DNA from 2 places in the Rhodococcus sp. IEGM 1354 genome. Region 2 is predicted to be linked to the other one. Evidence: predicted binding sites of a transcription regulator. Region 2 holds the regulator's gene; the other holds the start of a gene.
The links. Region 2 encodes LexA, which represses DNA repair genes until DNA is damaged. Its sites were predicted from a motif close to CGAACANNTGTTCG; they were not measured.
Positions count from the first base shown of each region.

Region 1: the regulator LexA is predicted to act here: its motif matches at 3,098-3,111, upstream of QM588_RS05665 (HNH endonuclease signature motif containing protein).

Region 1 covers NZ_JASHKT010000002.1:255,408-263,518, forward strand. Annotated here, with positions in the region: gene lepA (translation elongation factor 4) at 1-1,655, shown strand, start outside; gene QM588_RS05665 (HNH endonuclease signature motif containing protein) at 1,764-3,083, opposite strand; gene QM588_RS05670 (nitronate monooxygenase) at 3,217-4,224, shown strand; gene QM588_RS05675 (glycoside hydrolase family 15 protein) at 4,235-6,280, opposite strand; gene QM588_RS05680 (hypothetical protein) at 6,375-6,605, shown strand; gene QM588_RS25740 (Ms4533A family Cys-rich leader peptide) at 6,755-6,844, shown strand; gene QM588_RS05685 (sulfate ABC transporter substrate-binding protein) at 7,042-8,064, shown strand; gene cysT (sulfate ABC transporter permease subunit CysT) at 8,065-8,111, shown strand, end outside.
Region 2 covers NZ_JASHKT010000005.1:11,300-19,410, forward strand. Annotated here, with positions in the region: gene QM588_RS12155 (aminotransferase family protein) at 1-67, opposite strand, end outside; gene hrpA (ATP-dependent RNA helicase HrpA) at 165-4,061, shown strand; gene nrdR (transcriptional regulator NrdR) at 4,074-4,538, opposite strand; gene QM588_RS12170 (hypothetical protein) at 4,638-5,027, opposite strand; gene lexA (transcriptional repressor LexA) at 5,427-6,104, shown strand; gene QM588_RS12180 (acyl-CoA dehydrogenase family protein) at 6,184-7,326, opposite strand; gene QM588_RS12185 (uracil-xanthine permease family protein) at 7,480-8,111, opposite strand, start outside.

The DNA.
Region 1 (8,111 bases), on a different contig from region 2:
TCACCATCAAGGCGCAGAACGTGCGTCTGCCCTGGGTAGTCGACGGCGAAGAATTCGTTCTGCACCTCATCGACACACCCGGCCACGTCGACTTCACGTACGAGGTTTCCCGCGCGCTCGAAGCGTGCGAGGGTGCGGTCTTGCTCGTCGACGCTGCTCAGGGCATCGAGGCGCAGACGCTGGCGAACCTCTACCTGGCTCTCGACAAAGAGCTCACCATCATCCCGGTGCTCAACAAGATCGACCTTCCCGCTGCCGACCCGGATCGCTACGCCGCCGAGATCGCGCACATCATCGGATGCGAGGCCGACGACGTGCTGCGGGTGTCCGGCAAGACCGGAGTGGGTGTCGAGGAACTGCTCAACGAGGTCGTCAAGCTCGTGCCGGCCCCAGTGGGCAATCCCGACGGCCCGGCCCGCGCAATGATCTTCGACTCGGTCTACGACACCTATCGCGGCGTCGTCACCTACGTTCGAGTGGTCGACGGTGCACTGAATCCCCGTGAGAAGGTCACGATGATGTCGACCGGCTCGACGCACGAGTTGCTCGAAGTCGGCATCGTCTCGCCGGATCCGAAGGCCACGAAGGGCCTCGGCGTCGGCGAAGTGGGATACCTGATCACCGGAGTCAAGGACGTCCGTCAGTCCAAGGTCGGCGATACAGTCACCACGTTCCGCAAGGGTGCGACCGAGCCGCTGACCGGCTATCGCGAGCCACGTCCGATGGTCTACTCGGGCCTCTATCCACTCGACGGCTCCGACTACCCGGATCTGCGCGACGCCCTCGAGAAGCTTCAGCTCAACGACGCGGCCCTGACCTACGAGCCGGAGACTTCCGTGGCTCTCGGATTCGGCTTCCGCTGTGGCTTCCTCGGGTTGCTGCACATGGAGATCACCCGCGAGCGGCTCGAGCGTGAATTCAACCTGGACTTGATCTCGACCTCTCCGAACGTCGTCTACCGCGTCGAGATGGAAGACGGTGCCGAGCACATCGTCACCAACCCGTCGTACTGGCCCGAGGGCAAGGCGCGGGAAGTGTTCGAGCCGATGGTCAAGTGCACCATCATTTCGCCGAGTGAGTTCATCGGTTCCATCATGGAACTCTGCCAGGGACGACGCGGAGAACTGGGTGGCATGGACTACCTGTCGGAGACTCGTGTCGAGCTGCGCTACACGATTCCGATGGCCGAGATCATCTTCGACTTCTTCGACATCCTCAAGTCACGTACTCGTGGATACGCCAGCCTCGACTACGAAGAGATCGGCGAGCAGAGCGGTGCGTTGGTGAAGGTCGACATCCTGCTTCAAGGCGAGGCCGTCGACGCCTTCAGTGCGATCGTCCACAAGGACGCCGCTGCGGCCTACGGCAACAAGATGACGACCAAGCTCAAGGAACTGATTCCGCGGCAGCAGTTCGAAGTGCCGATTCAGGCTGCTATCGGATCTCGCATCATTGCCCGTGAGAACATCCGCGCGATCCGTAAGGACGTGCTTGCCAAGTGCTACGGCGGCGACATCAGCCGTAAGCGCAAGCTGCTCGAGAAGCAGAAGGAAGGCAAGAAGCGGATGAAGACCATCGGACGGGTCGAGGTTCCGCAGGAAGCATTCGTGGCGGCACTGTCCTCGGAGTCCTCGTCGGACAAGCCGAAGAAGTAGGGACGGTCTTCCGCTCTCTGAAATCGTTGTAACGCAACCTTTCCAGCCCCGCACCGTGTTCTCGGTGCGGGGCTGGAGTGTTTGTGTGGGCTGGATGTTTGCGCGGGCCTATGCGATGTGGGGGCCTGCTCGGGCGTGGGATTGTCGGGGTTGTCGGTAGGGGTCGACAGTGGCCGGTGGGATGAACCAGGGGTGTTGGTCGGCGGCGATGAACACTTCCCAGCCGCTGTGGTGGATGAGTCGGTGGTGGAATCCGCAGAGGAGGACGAGGTTGTTCATGTCGGTGGGGCCACCATCGGCCCAGTGCCAGATGTGGTGTCCTTCGGTCCAGGCGGCGGGTTTTCCGCAGCCCGGGAAGGCGCAGCCGTGATCCCGGGCGGTCAGTGCGCGTTTCTGTTTCGCGGTGACGGTCCGGGCGGTGCGGGCGAGGTTCAACGGGTTCCCGTTCTCGTCCATGACGATGGCGGTGAGAAGGCAATCGCAGGCCAGTTGGCGGGAAGTGTTGCGCGAGAGCGGTCCCATCCAGGGCAGCCACCCGACCGACGTGCCGTCGCCGAACAGGTCGCGATACGCGCTGCGGTCGGCGGCGACTGGATCGGTGTCGGGTTCTGCTGCGGCGCGGGTGGTTTCGTCGTCGGTGATGTCGCTGTTGTTCTGGCTTTGGAGGTCCTGTAGTCGGATGTGCAGGTTGACGTGCGGCTTTTCGCCGCCTTCGGTGGGGCGGTTATTGGAGGCGAGGTAGCGGTCGAGGATGTGCCCGAATGCGTCGGCTCGTCTCTTTGCGGGGCTGCGGTCGTCTCCGACTTTTGGTGTCTCGGTGCCGTCGGCGGCGGGTCGGGGTTCGGTCAGCGGGGAGAGTGCGGTGAGCAGCTTCTCACCGGTGATCGCATCGAAATCGCCTTTCAACACCAGCCGCCCGTTCAAGGTCTTCGAGGCGAAGAGTTCGTTGCGGTCGGTGTCCTCGGCGGGTGGCTTCTTGCCGCCGAAGGTGTCTACGAGGCGGGTGATCGCTGCACGGATGCGGCCGGTGCGGGCTTCGGGCCCGGTGGCGGCGGCGATCAGAGCCTTACGTGCGACATCGCGCCCCTCTTGCGGCAGGTTCTTCGGGGGTGTTTCGGCGAAGGTGAGGATCAGGGCGGCGTGGTCGACGGTCATGACGGCGGTGTTCACGGCGTCGGCGATGTCGGGGAAGTTCTTCATGCCGCGGGCGAGGGCGACGATCTTGTTTGCTTTGGACGGTGAGAGCAGGGTGGTGGAGGTGAGCCAGCCGGCGGGTCCGGGGAAGCCGAGTTTCTCGCGTGAGACTCGGGTGTCGATGTCGGCGACGAGGGCAATCCGCCGGGCTTCGAGCAGTTGGATTCGGTGGGAGACCGCGGCGGCGTCGGCGAGGAGTTCGCTTTCGCTCAGTTGCCAGATCTCCGTGGTCATGGAAGCAAGTGTATCGAACAGGCGTTCGACGCGCAATGATGGTGCAATCGAAAACTATTGCTGTGCATAAGGATTGGGGATTCGAAGCCTGTCGGTGGTCCGTGATAACGCTCGGAGAGTACATTTCGAATCTGTGACGACGCCGATCTTGAAGAAATTGCGTGTTCCCGTTGTCGGTGCGCCCATGGCGGGCGGTCCGAGTACTCCCGAGCTCGCCCGGGCTGTCTCCGAGGCCGGCGGACTCGGAATGATCGCCGGCGCGCTGTTGACGCCGGATGTCCTTGCTGCGCAGGTGGATTCGATGCGTGGCCTGGTGTTCGGCGTCAATCTTTTCCTACCCGAAGAGCCGTCGGGCGCGGACGTCGACGCATACGCCGAGCACCTGGCACCGTGGTTCGAGCGATTCGACGCCGAACCCGGCGTGCTGAAACGCCGCGACGATTACTACCCGGAAAAATTCGCCTGGCTACTTGCCCATCCGGTGCCGGTGGTGTCGAGTACCTTCGCCACCTTCGATGCCGACGAGGTTGCCGTGCTGCATTCCGTGGGTACCGAAGTGTGGGCGACGGTGGCAACCGCCTCCGACGCGTCGATCGCCACCGCGAACGGTGTGGACGCGCTGGTGGTCCAGGGGCCCGAGGCGGGCGGGCACCGAGGCACGTTCGACGGGTCGGCTCCGGAACAGCCGTTGACGGAGTTGCTGGTCTCTGTGCGTGAGATCTCGGATCTGCCCAGAATCGCGGCCGGCGGGCTCATGGACGGCAACGATATTGCGCCGCTGCTGGATTCGGGTGCTGCCCATGCAGCACAGCTGGGTACCGCGTTTCTGAACACTCCCGAGGCGGGAACCAGGCCCGTGCACCGCGAGCAGCTGGGTAGTGCGTCGGGTACCGCCGTGACGAAGGCGTTTTCGGGCCGTCCTGCGCGAGGCTTGGTGAACGAGTTCATGCGCGAGAACTCCGAAGCTGCTCCGCTCGCGTATCCCGATCTGCATTACCTGACCGCGCCGATGCGCGCGAAGGCCGCAGCAGCGGGCGACCCGTCGGGACTGTCGATGTGGGCCGGGACCGGGTATCGCCGCGCTCAGGCGAAACCGGCGGCCGAGCTGGTCGCCGAATGGGCGAGGCAACTCGGCCGCTGAACCAGACAGCTCAGGGGTTGGCGTGGGCAGGCTGGAAGTGTCCGGACGCCTGAGCCTCCTCGGCTCGGATGACGTGCACCACCGCGTTGATCAATGCCAAGTGCGTGAATGCTTGCGGGAAGTTTCCGAGGTGACGGCCGGTGCGATGGTCGATTTCCTCGGCATAGAGCTTGAGTGGGCTCGCGTAGCCGAGTAGCCGTTCGCAGAGATGCTTCGCACGGGGCAGCTCGCCGATTTCCACCAGGGCAGATACCAGCCAGAACGAGCAGATCGTGAACGTTCCTTCCTCACCGGCCAAGCCGTCGTCGGTGGTGTCGGTTCGGTAGCGCAGAACCAAGCCGTCCTCGGTCAACTCGTCGGCGATGGCGAGTACCGTGGCGCGGATCCGCTCGTCGTCGGCCGGCAGGAATCGCAGCAGCGGTGCCAGTAGCAACGACGCGTCCAGCGACGGGTCGCCGTAGCGTTGCGTGAGTACTCCGCGCGAGTCGGTGCCGTTCTCGAGAATGTCGGCCTTGATCTCGTCCGCGATCTCGTTCCACTGGTCCGAGTAGTCCTTCTCGCCGTGGATATCGGCGAGCTTCGCACCGCGATCGAGCGCAACCCAACACATCAGCTTCGAGGACGTGAAGTGCTGGGGCTCACCGCGTACCTCCCAGATTCCGCGGTCGGGTTTGCGCCAGTTCGCGATCGCTTCCTCGACCTGCCTTTTGAGCAGAGGCCACAGGAATTCCGGGACGTGCTCGCGCGACTTGACGTGTAGGTACACCGAGTCGAGCATGGTGCCCCAGATGTCGTGCTGCTCTTGGTCGTAGGCCCCGTTGCCGATACGTACCGGCCGCGCGCCGTCGTATCCGGACAGGTGCGGAAGCTCGCTCTCGTCGAGGGTCTTCTCGCCGCCGATGCCGTACATCACCTGCAGCGGATTGACCTCGCCGTTCGCCGTCGTCGCCACGTCGGACATGAACGCGAAGAAGTCGTTGGCTTCACGGTCCAGTCCGAGCGTGTAGAGGCCCCACAGTGCGAACGTCGAATCGCGGACCCAGGTGTAGCGGTAGTCCCAGTTGCGTTCTCCGCCCGGCGTTTCCGGGAGTGACGTGGTCGACGCCGCCAGCAGGGCACCGGTGGGCGCGTAGGTCAGGCCCTTGAGTGTCAGCGCACTGCGCTGCAGGTAACCCCGCCACGGGTGATCGGGGAACCGGCCGATGGTGATCCACTGCCGCCAGCACTCGGAGGTGCGCCACATCTTGCTGGCCGCTTCCTCGAACGTCTGCGGTGCGGGGAGATCGGACCACGACAGCGCGACGAAAATGTTGTCGCCCTCCGTCATTCGGGTTCGCGCGCGTGCTTCACGGCCCTCGATACCGATTCGAAGATTGGTGGTCAATTTCAGAGTGGGCTGGTCACCGTCGGCACTCGCCTCGCAGGTTGCGGTGGTCTCCTCGTACACCTTGCCGGTGTACTCCCATGTCGCGGGTGCCCGATGGTAATCGAAGGCGGGCTCGCAGCTCATCTCCAATTCGACTGTGCCGCTGACACATTTGATGGTGCGAAGCAGGATGTGCTCGGCGTCCCAGTCGCTCGGTGCGCGCTTGTGTGTTCGAGAACGCTGATCGGTGTTGTGCCAGGGGCCCATCACCAACGCGTCACGCACGATGAGCCACCCGGTCTCGGTCTGCCAGGTCGTCTCCACGATGAGGCCGCCGGGCAGGTATCGACGAGCGGCGGGTACCGACTGACCGTACGGCCCGACGCGGAAGTGGCCCGCGCTTCGATCGAGGACGGCACCGAAAATACTGGGGGAGTCGGGCCGCGGTACGCACATCCATTCGACGGAGCCGTTTCGGGCGATGAGGCACGTCGTCTCGCAGTCCGAGAGAAACGCGTAGTCGTCGATGGGCGGAAACGCGCTGCGGTAGGAGACCAACGTGGACACCGGCGCATCGGTGCTGCCCAACGCACCTTGGACTTCTGTTCCGCCCAGGCCTGGATGTCCCGAGCCCATGGCCGGCTCCTCGGCGACCGGGGGCACGGGCGAGACCTCATCGAATGCCGTCATGGCGTAATCATCGACCGATACGTGGCAGCCGTCCACTGAGGGGCTGTACTCGGCGTGGCGCGGCTCGGGTAGGGACCTGGTTTAGGCTGCGAGGATGGAATCGTTCGCGCGGTGGTGGGACGGCGTCGAGCTGTGGGTGACGGGCCTGCCGTTCGTTCCGCAGTCGGTGGTCGTTCTCGCGGTGCTCGTTCCTGTTGCGTTCGTCTCGGCTCGGGTGTTCGACCGCGTGTTGGCAGTGATCCTGCGCGTATTGGGCCGTGACGCCAGCGCAGCACGCGAGGCCGAGTTCTCGGCCTCGACGTCTACGACGAAGGATGGACTGTAATGCCGCGGTCTCGGGTGACATGGGCTCTGATCGCACTGCTGGCGTTGGTCGTCATCGCGTGGTTGATCACTCGCTGATACTTACGCGTCGTGCACGTGCGCGACTCCTCTGATTAGAGTCGGTTCGGAACCTCTGCTAGATTCCTGACCGTGTCTTCTGCCGCCGAGTACCGCGTCCGCCACCAGTTGGCGTTGATTGCTGTCGGCATGTTGGCAGTCGCCGATATCGACTGTTGTTGATTCTTTCCTTCGCGAATCGATTTCGTCGATCCACTGTCGCCGCGTAGTGCAGTGCGTCCGCACGACGGACCGTAGTCCGTGCCCCCAGTTCGCTGCTGCTCCGGCCGGGTCCTGACTGCTGCGGTCGTTCAGCGCGAAAATTCTTGCGTGTCTTGTGTTCCTTCCTCATCGTCACACCATCATGAAAGGCCTTCGCAATGAGGCATCGTTCTCGTTATCTGCTCACCACGTTCGCAGCTGTGGGAACTCTTCTGCTCACCGCCTGCGGCGGCGGTTCGAGCGACGTTGTCGGGGGCGGGTCGGACACCGCGAGTGGTCCGGCGCTGACACTCGTCGGCTACGCAGTGCCGAAGAACGGCTGGGACGCAATCGGTCCGGCGTTCGCGGCCACCGAGGATGGAGAGGGCACGGCGATCAACGCCGACTACGGCGCATCGGGAAATCAGTCTCGCAAGGTCGCCGACGGCGCGCCTGCGGACATCGTCAACTTCTCCGTCGAGCCGGATGTCACTCGACTTGTCAAGGCGGGCAAGGTCGACGAGAACTGGAACCAGAATGCGTACGGCGGGGTGCCGTTCGGCTCGGTGGTGACCATCGTCGTCCGTGAGGGCAATCCGAAGAACATCCAGACGTGGGACGACCTCGTCAAGCCGGACGTTCAGGTCATCAGCCCGAGCCCCCTCAGCTCCGGATCGGCGAAGTGGAACCTGCTTGCGCCGTACGCCGCCAAGAGCAACGGCGGCCAGGACAAGCAGGCCGGTCTCGACTTCGTCCGTACGCTCGTCGGTGATCACTTCCCTGTCCAGCCCGAATCAGGCCGCGCCGCAACCGAAGCGTTCCTGCAGGGTCAGGGCGACGCGCTGCTGAGCTACGAGAACGAGGCGCTTCTCATCGAGGAGCAGGGGCAAAAGGTGGAGCACGTGGACGTGCCCGTCACCTTCCGCATCGACAACCCTGTGGCAGTGATCAACAGCAGTGCGAACCTCGAGCGTGCCAATGCCCTGAACGACTTCGTCTACTCCGACGAGGGCCAGAAGATCTGGGCCGAGGCAGGCTTCCGGCCGACCAACCCGGAGATCGCCGCCGAGTACGCGGACAAGTTCTTCACGCCCGAAAAGCTTTACACCATCGACGATCTCGGAGGCTGGACTCAGGTCGACGCCGACCTGTTCGGCGACAACGGCGCAATTGCGACGATCTATCAGGAAAGTACTCGGTAGATGACATCGTCGACCGGTGAACCCGCGGCCCCGGGTTCGATCGTCCC
Region 2 (8,111 bases):
TGTCGGCGAAGCCGTGCCACAGCGCGGAGGTGTGTGTGGAGGCGGCTGGATCCAGGTCGGAAGACATGCGCTACACAGTAGTCACGTCGAATTCGGCGAGTGCATCGGTTCGCTGCCGGACGGAGTTCGGTCGGGTACCGAGTAACGGATATCCTGGTACGAGTATGTCTACCTCGAATTCGTCCGGTGATCGACGAGCACTCGCCGCACGTGTTGCACAGCTCACCATCCGCGACGAGAACCGGCTCCGACGACGTCTCGACAAGGCCCGCACCGAGGACGCCGTCGCCGCCCTCGAACGCGACGTAGCTCGCGCAGAAGCCGTCATCTCCACACGCCAGGCGGCAGTGCCCACCCTCGAATATCCGCAGGCGTTGCCCGTCAGCGCGCGCAAGGACGACATCGCCGCAGCGATCGCGGCCCACCAGGTCGTCATCGTCGCCGGTGAAACCGGGTCCGGCAAGACCACCCAGATTCCCAAGATCTGTCTCGAACTCGGTCGCGGAATCCGCGGCTCGATCGGGCACACGCAGCCCCGGAGGCTGGCGGCGCGCACCGTTGCCGAGCGCATCGCCGAGGAGGTGGGTCAACCACTGGGCGAATCGATCGGCTACAAGGTTCGATTCACCGATCAGTCCTCGGATTCGACCCTCGTCAAGTTGATGACCGACGGCATTCTGCTGGCCGAGATCCAACGCGACCGACTGCTCCGCCAGTACGACACCCTCATCATCGACGAGGCGCACGAGCGCAGCCTGAACATCGACTTCATCCTGGGATACCTCGCGCAACTGCTCCCCCGGCGACCCGATCTCAAGATCGTCATCACGTCGGCGACCATCGATCCGGAGCGGTTCGCGCAACACTTCGCACGCGACGGGGTCGCAGCACCGATCATCGAGGTATCCGGTCGTACGTTCCCGGTCGAGATGCGGTATCGACCCCTGACGGTCGACGCGGGAGAAACGACCATCGACCTCGATCCCGTCGATGCCACCTGCCAGGCCGTCGACGAGCTGATGGCCGAGGGCGACGGCGACATCTTGGTGTTCCTGTCCGGTGAACGCGAGATTCGCGATACCGCGGACGCGTTGGCCGATCGCAATCTCCGCAACACCGAGATCGTGCCGCTGTACGCCAGACTCTCCGCCGCCGAACAGCATCGGGTGTTCTCACCGCACTCGGGGCGCCGGGTCGTGCTGTCGACGAACGTCGCGGAAACGTCGCTGACGGTCCCCGGCATCCGCTACGTCGTGGACCCGGGCACCGCGCGCATCTCGCGATACTCGTTGCGCACCAAAGTGCAGCGGCTGCCCATCGAACCGATTTCACAGGCGTCTGCGCGCCAGCGGGCGGGTCGCTGCGGACGCGTCGCCGACGGGATCTGTATCCGGTTGTACTCGGAGGAGGATTTCGAGTCTCGTCCGCAGTTCACCGAGCCCGAAATTCTGCGCACCAATCTGGCCTCGGTCATTCTGCAGATGACCGCGCTCGGATTGGGCAAGATCGACGCGTTTCCCTTCGTCGAGCCGCCGGATCCACGCAGCATCCGCGACGGTATCGGCTTGCTGGAAGAACTCGGAGCACTGAAGCCGGCCACCAAGGACGGCACTGCCGAGCTCACCCCGATCGGCCGCGAACTGTCCGCCCTTCCTGTCGATCCTCGAATGGCACGAATGTTGGTCGAGGCCAACGGCAACGGATCGCTTCGTGACGCGCTGGTGGTGGTGGCGGCGTTGTCGATTCAGGACGTGCGCGAGCGTCCCGCCGAGCACCAACAGGCTGCAGACGAGAAGCACGCCCGTTTCGCCGTCGAGAATTCGGACTTCCTGGCGCACGTGCAGCTGTGGAAGTACCTGCGGCAGCAGCGAGACGAGCTGTCTTCCAACCAGTTTCGACGCATGTGCCGCACCGAGTTCCTGCACTACCTGCGGATCCGCGAATGGCAGGACCTGCACGGACAGCTCCGCCAGATCACTCGCGGCCTCGGATGGACAGTGCCCGACGCAGAGTCGAGCGAGAACGCATTGCATCAGTCCCTGCTGTCCGGCCTGCTCTCGCACGTCGGCCTCAAAGAGGGCGACAAGCGTGAGTTCCTGGGTGCCCGCGGAGCACATTTCGCGATCTTCCCCGGGTCAGGTCTGTTCAAGAAGCCACCGCGCTGGGTCATGGCTGCAGAACTGGTCGAGACCGGACGGCTGTGGGGCCGCATGGCCGCCCGCATAGAACCGGAATGGGCCGAACGGTTGGCACCGCATCTGGTGAAGCGCACGTATTCCGAACCACACTGGTCGATCAAACGGGAATCGGCGCTGGCCTACGAACGGGTGACGTTGTACGGCATCCCGTTGGTGACGCAGCGCCCGGTCAACTATCACCGCATCGATCCCGAGGCGTCTCGCGAGCTCTTCATCAGGCATGCACTGGTCCAGGGCGAATGGAAGACCCAGCACGGGTTCTTTCACAAGAACAGGGCTCTGCTCGACGACGTCGGCGAGCTCGAACATCGCGCTCGGCGGCGGGACATCGTCGTCGACGACGACGCACTGTTCGATTTCTACGACGCCCGCATCGCCCCGGAAGCCGTGTCTGCGCGACACTTCGACACCTGGTGGAAGAAGGCCCGCCGGCAAGATCCGTCCCTGCTCGACTTCACTACGGACACCGTCGTCAACTCGGACGCCGCGTCGGTACTGACAGGTGCATACCCGGACGCGTGGCGACAGGGTGAGATCCAATTTCCGCTGACGTATCAATTCGAGCCCGGCACCGCCGCTGACGGCGTCACCGCGCGGATTCCCATCGCACTGCTCGCTCAGGTACAGCCGGTCGGCTTCGACTGGCTGGTGCCTGGGATGCGCGCCGAGCTCGTCACGGCCTTGATCAAGACTCTACCGAAGGCATTGCGACGCAATGTGGTTCCGGCTCCGGACTTCGCTGCGGCAGCGTTGGCAGTGATGAGACCGCGGGCCGAAACACTCGTGACGGCTCTGGCCCGAGAACTCTCACGGGCCGCACAGTGCCACATCACCGCGAAGGACTTCGACACTGCGGCGCTACCCGATCACCTGCGAATGACGTTCGCCGCGGTCGACCCGTCCGGGACCGTGCTCGGCAGCAACAAGGATCTGACTGCGTTGCGCGCCGGTCTTGCCGGTGAGGTCGGCCGTCAGGTCGCACGTGCGGTCGGTGACGCAGAGCGCGCCCCGACGCTGGCGTGGACCTCGGGCACGTTGGGCCGCTTGGAACCCACGGTCACCCGAGACGTGGGCGGACAGAAGGTCACCGGGTACCCGGCGTTGGTGCCCGAGGGTTCGGGCGTGGCGGTGCGAGTGCTCAGTACCCCCGCCCAGCAACGAGCAGCCATGCGCGCGGGCACCCGGACTCTGCTGCTCGCCACGGCACCGAAGGGAACGAAGGCGCTGTTGGCCGGGCTGCCGACCGCCGAACGTCTTGCGCTCGGCCAGAACCCGTACGGCGGCGTCGATGCGCTGCTCGAGGAATGCCGTGCGCTCGCTGTGGAAGAAGCGATGGACGCGCACGGCGGACCGGTTCGCGATCCGGCCGAGTTCGACAAGCTCCGGGCACTGGTGGACGCAGAGGTTTCGCGGCGTACAGCTGCTGTTCTCGCTCTGGTTCGACCGGTCCTGACGGCCGCGTTGGCTCTGTCGGCCCAGTTGCAGAGCGCATCGGGTGAGCCGGCCGACGATGTCCGAGAACAGCTCGACGGCTTGATCTTTCGCGGTTTCGTCACCGAATTCGGTTCTCGACGGTTGGCCGATCTGCCACGCTATCTCGCTGCGGCGACGAAGCGACTGTCCACGCTGCCGAGCAGCGCGGGCCGCGACGCTGCGGCGATGGACGTTCTCGACCGGGTGTACGGCTCGTACGGGCGGCTGTTGGATTCGCTTCCGGAGAGCAGGAAGAGCAGCCCGGGTGTGCAGGAGCTGTTCTGGATGATCGAGGAGCTGCGGGTGGGGCTGTTCGCGCAGGGAATTCGTACCGCGTATCCGGTATCGGAGAAGCGCATCGAGAAGGCGATCGCCGATCAGTCTCGCTGATCGGCCCGCGGTTCACTCGACGTCGGCGGACTCTCGATGTTTGCGGAGTTCGTGAATTTCCTTCTCGAAGTCCTCGGCCGAACTGAACGAGCGGTAGACCGACGCGAAACGAAGGTAGGCCACTTCGTCGAGATCGCGTAGCGGTCCGAGAATGGCCAGGCCCACTTCGTTGCTGGGAATCTCGGCCGAACCGGCCGCGCGAATATTGTCTTCGACTTGCTGAGCCAGCAGGTTCAGCGCGTCGTTGTCGACGTCTCTGCCCTGGCAGGCGCGACGAACTCCTTTGACGACCTTCTCCCGACTGAACGGCTCGGTCACACCACTGCGTTTCACGACGGCGAGCACGGCAGCCTCCACGGTGGTGAAGCGTCGACCGCACTCGGGGCAGGACCGGCGTCGCCGTATTGCCTGACCCTCGTCCATCTCACGCGAATCCACCACGCGTGAGTCGGGGTGCCTGCAGAACGGGCAATGCATGAGGGAGCCTCCGTCGTAGCCGATACTCCGACGACGAACGTGCGCGTCGGGGCAGTCTTCGAGGATACTCAGCCACGCTGGGCACCATGGTGCCGGTGGTCATCTGCTGGGTGCGTACTCGACGAGCGCTCCGTCGTGAACCATGACCGCGCCGGCGGGCTGAGTGGCCGCGTCGGGTGTGGTCGCGCTCAGATTCGCGATGCCGATCAGACCGCCGGCCACGACGACCACAGCCAACATCCACAGAACGAGAGAGCGTGGGCGCACGGTCTGGCTCGCGAAATGGGCCGAGGTGTCGTCGAAGTCTCGATCCGCCATCTCGCGATCGGTGACGTCGGTCCAGGACTCGTCCACCACAGGCAAGCACGGGCCGTTCTGCGTCCGACGCGCGTGGTTCTGCAGCACGGGCCGCGAGCGCCGACGACGCTCGACGACACCGGATCGCGAACGCAAACCGGCAGTGGTGGGACGATCGGTGGTGATGGTCATCGGAACCTCGTCTTCGCTCGTTGGATCGATTGTTCGATCAGGCGTTCGATGGACGCTTGTTCGAAGTTCTATCACGCGCCTCCGACAAAGTCTGTAGAAAACGCGACACGAGTCGAACAGATGTTTGATTCAACAGCTGATACACGCTAGATTCGTGTCAGAAACCACACGCCACACGAGTCGACAACATCAACTCCAGTCCGCGTGGATCGATACCGCGTAGACCGAATCCAGCCGCATCAGCAGGAGGCCGACAGCATGAAGGACGAGACCTCGACGAGGTCCATCACCGGTTCCAGTACGACGGGTTCCACGAAAGCTGGTTCCACGCGAGCCGGATCCTCGACGGTCGGCAAGGCCGCGGCCGGAAAGCCGGCCGCCGAGCCTACCCCGAAGGCCATGGAGGTGGGCACCGACATCAGCGCGGGGCTCACCGAGCGCCAGCGGAAGGTGTTGGAGGTCATCCGGGCATCGGTCACCGAGCGCGGATACCCACCCAGCATTCGAGAGATCGGCGATGCCGTGGGCCTGACGTCGACGTCGTCCGTCGCCCATCAGTTGCGCACCCTGGAGCGGAAGGGATTTCTGCGGCGCGACGCCAACCGCCCCCGCGCGGTCGACGTTCGCGGACTCGACGAGGTGCAGGCCGATCAAGCTGCCGCCGCGGTCGACGGCTCGTCCGAGGATCAGGACCGGTTGCCGACTCCCACGTTCGTTCCCGTTCTGGGGCGGATCGCCGCGGGTGGTCCGATTCTGGCCGAGGAAGCCGTCGAGGACGTGTTCCCACTCCCCCGCGAGTTGGTCGGTCAGGGATCGTTGTTCTTGCTCAAGGTCGTCGGCGAGTCCATGATCGACGCGGCGATCTGCGACGGCGACTGGGTCGTCGTGCGTCAACAGTCCGTGGCCGACAACGGCGACATCGTCGCGGCGATGATCGAGGGTGAGGCCACGGTCAAGACGTTCAAGCGTTCCAAGGGTGAGGTGTGGCTCATGCCGCACAACCCACTGTTCGAGCCGATCCCGGGCAACAATGCTGCCATTCTCGGCAAGGTCGTCACCGTGATGCGCAAGCTCTGAACTCTGTTCGGACACAACGAAGAAGGGCCGCAGCACAGATGCTGCGGCCCTTCTCGTCGGTCCTGAACGATCGGCAGAATCAGAGATTCAGTCCGCGACCGATGATCTCCTTCATGATCTCCGTGGTGCCGCCGTAGATGGTCTGTACCCGAGAATCCATGTACGCCTTGGCGATCGGGTACTCCTTCATGTAGCCGTACCCACCGTGCAGCTGAAGGCATCGGTCGATGAGCTTGACCTGGTTCTCGGTGGTCCACCACTTGGCCATGGCAGCTTCCTGCACGGTCAACTTGCCGTCGTTGAGCAGTTCGATGAATTTGTCGACCATGATGCGGGTGGCGGTGGTTTCGGTAGCGAGTTCCGCCAACACGAATCGCGTGTTCTGGAACTTTCCGATCGACTTACCGAATGCCTTGCGGTCACGGCAGTACTGAATGGTCATCTCCAGTGCCGATTCCATGGCTGCAGCGGCAACGACGGCAATCGAGAGCCGCTCCTGGGGCAAGTTCTGCATCAGGTAGATGAAGCCCATGCCTTCTTCGCCGAGCAGGTTGGCGGCGGGAACCCGAACGTCGGTGAAGCTGAGCTCAGCGGTGTCCTGGGCCTTCATGCCGATCTTGTCGAGGTTGCGGCCACGCTCGAAACCGGGCATGCCCCGTTCGACGACCAGCAATGAGAAGCCCTGGGCCCCCTTCTCGGGATCGGTGCACGCCACGACGATCACCAGATCGGCGTTGATGCCGTTGGTGATGAACGTCTTCGAGCCGTTGAGCACCCAGTCGTCGCCGTCCCGAACGGCCTTGGTCTTGATGCCCTGCAGGTCGCTGCCGGTGCCCGGCTCGGTCATGGCGATCGCGCTGATCAGCTCACCCGAGCAGAATCCGGGAAGCCAGCGCTGCTTCTGCTCGTCGTTGGCCAACTCGATGAAGTACGGCGCGACGACGTCGTTGTGCAGGGTGAAGCCGATGCCGCTGTAGCCGCCGCGGGTGGTCTCCTCGGTGACGATGGCGTTGTAGCGGAAGTCCTTGACTCCGCCGCCGCCGAATTCCTCGGGAGCAGCAGTTCCGAGGAAGCCCTGCTTCCCGGCCTCGACCCACACGTCGCGGTCGACGAGGTTCTGCTCTTCCCACTTCGCATGATTCGGCGCTACGTGCTGTTCGAGAAACTTCCGGTACGACTCCCGGAACAGCTCGTGCTCGGGCTCGAAAAGTGTGCGTTCCACGCGGGTCTCCTTGTTCGGTGCGCACCGTCGTCGACCGCGAGAAAGGGGTGTCACAGCGCGGTCGTCGGTGCGACTGACGTCACGGTTCAACAGTACGTTCGCGGTGCACCGGGGGTCGATGACCAAAACGTGCGCGATCCGTGACCGCCCCTGCTAGCGTCGTCGAGTCGTTCTCCCTCGGGCCAACGCCGAGACGATCGGGTATCCGACGAGTATGCCCAGCGATCCCCACGCGATACCACCGAGTTCGACCGATCCGACGGAGAGCGTCAGGTCGCCGATTCCGGCGACGAGTGCTGCTGCGACGACGGTGAGGTTCACCGGATCGGTGAAATCCACCTTGGCATCGGTCCAGATTCGAACGCCGAGCAGTCCGATGAGCCCGTAGAGCACGAGTGTCGCTCCACCGATGACACCGTCCGGGACGGTGAAGATCAGCGCACCGAACTTGGGCGAGAACGCCAACACGATCGCGGTGATCGCGGCAACCCAGTACGCGGCGGTCGAGTACACGCGGGTCGCGGCCATCACTCCGATGTTCTCGGCGTATGTGGTGGTTCCCGATCCACCAGCAGCCCCGGCCAGGGTGGTCGCCAACCCATCGGCGATCAGGGCATCACCGGCCACGTCGTCGAGGTTCTTTCCGGTCATCGCTGCGACTGCCTTGACGTGTCCGACGTTCTCGGCGACGAGGACGATCACCACCGGCAGCGCTACCAGAATCACCGACAGCTCGAACGACGGGCCACGGAACTCGGGTAGCCCGACCCAGCTCGCGGCGCTCA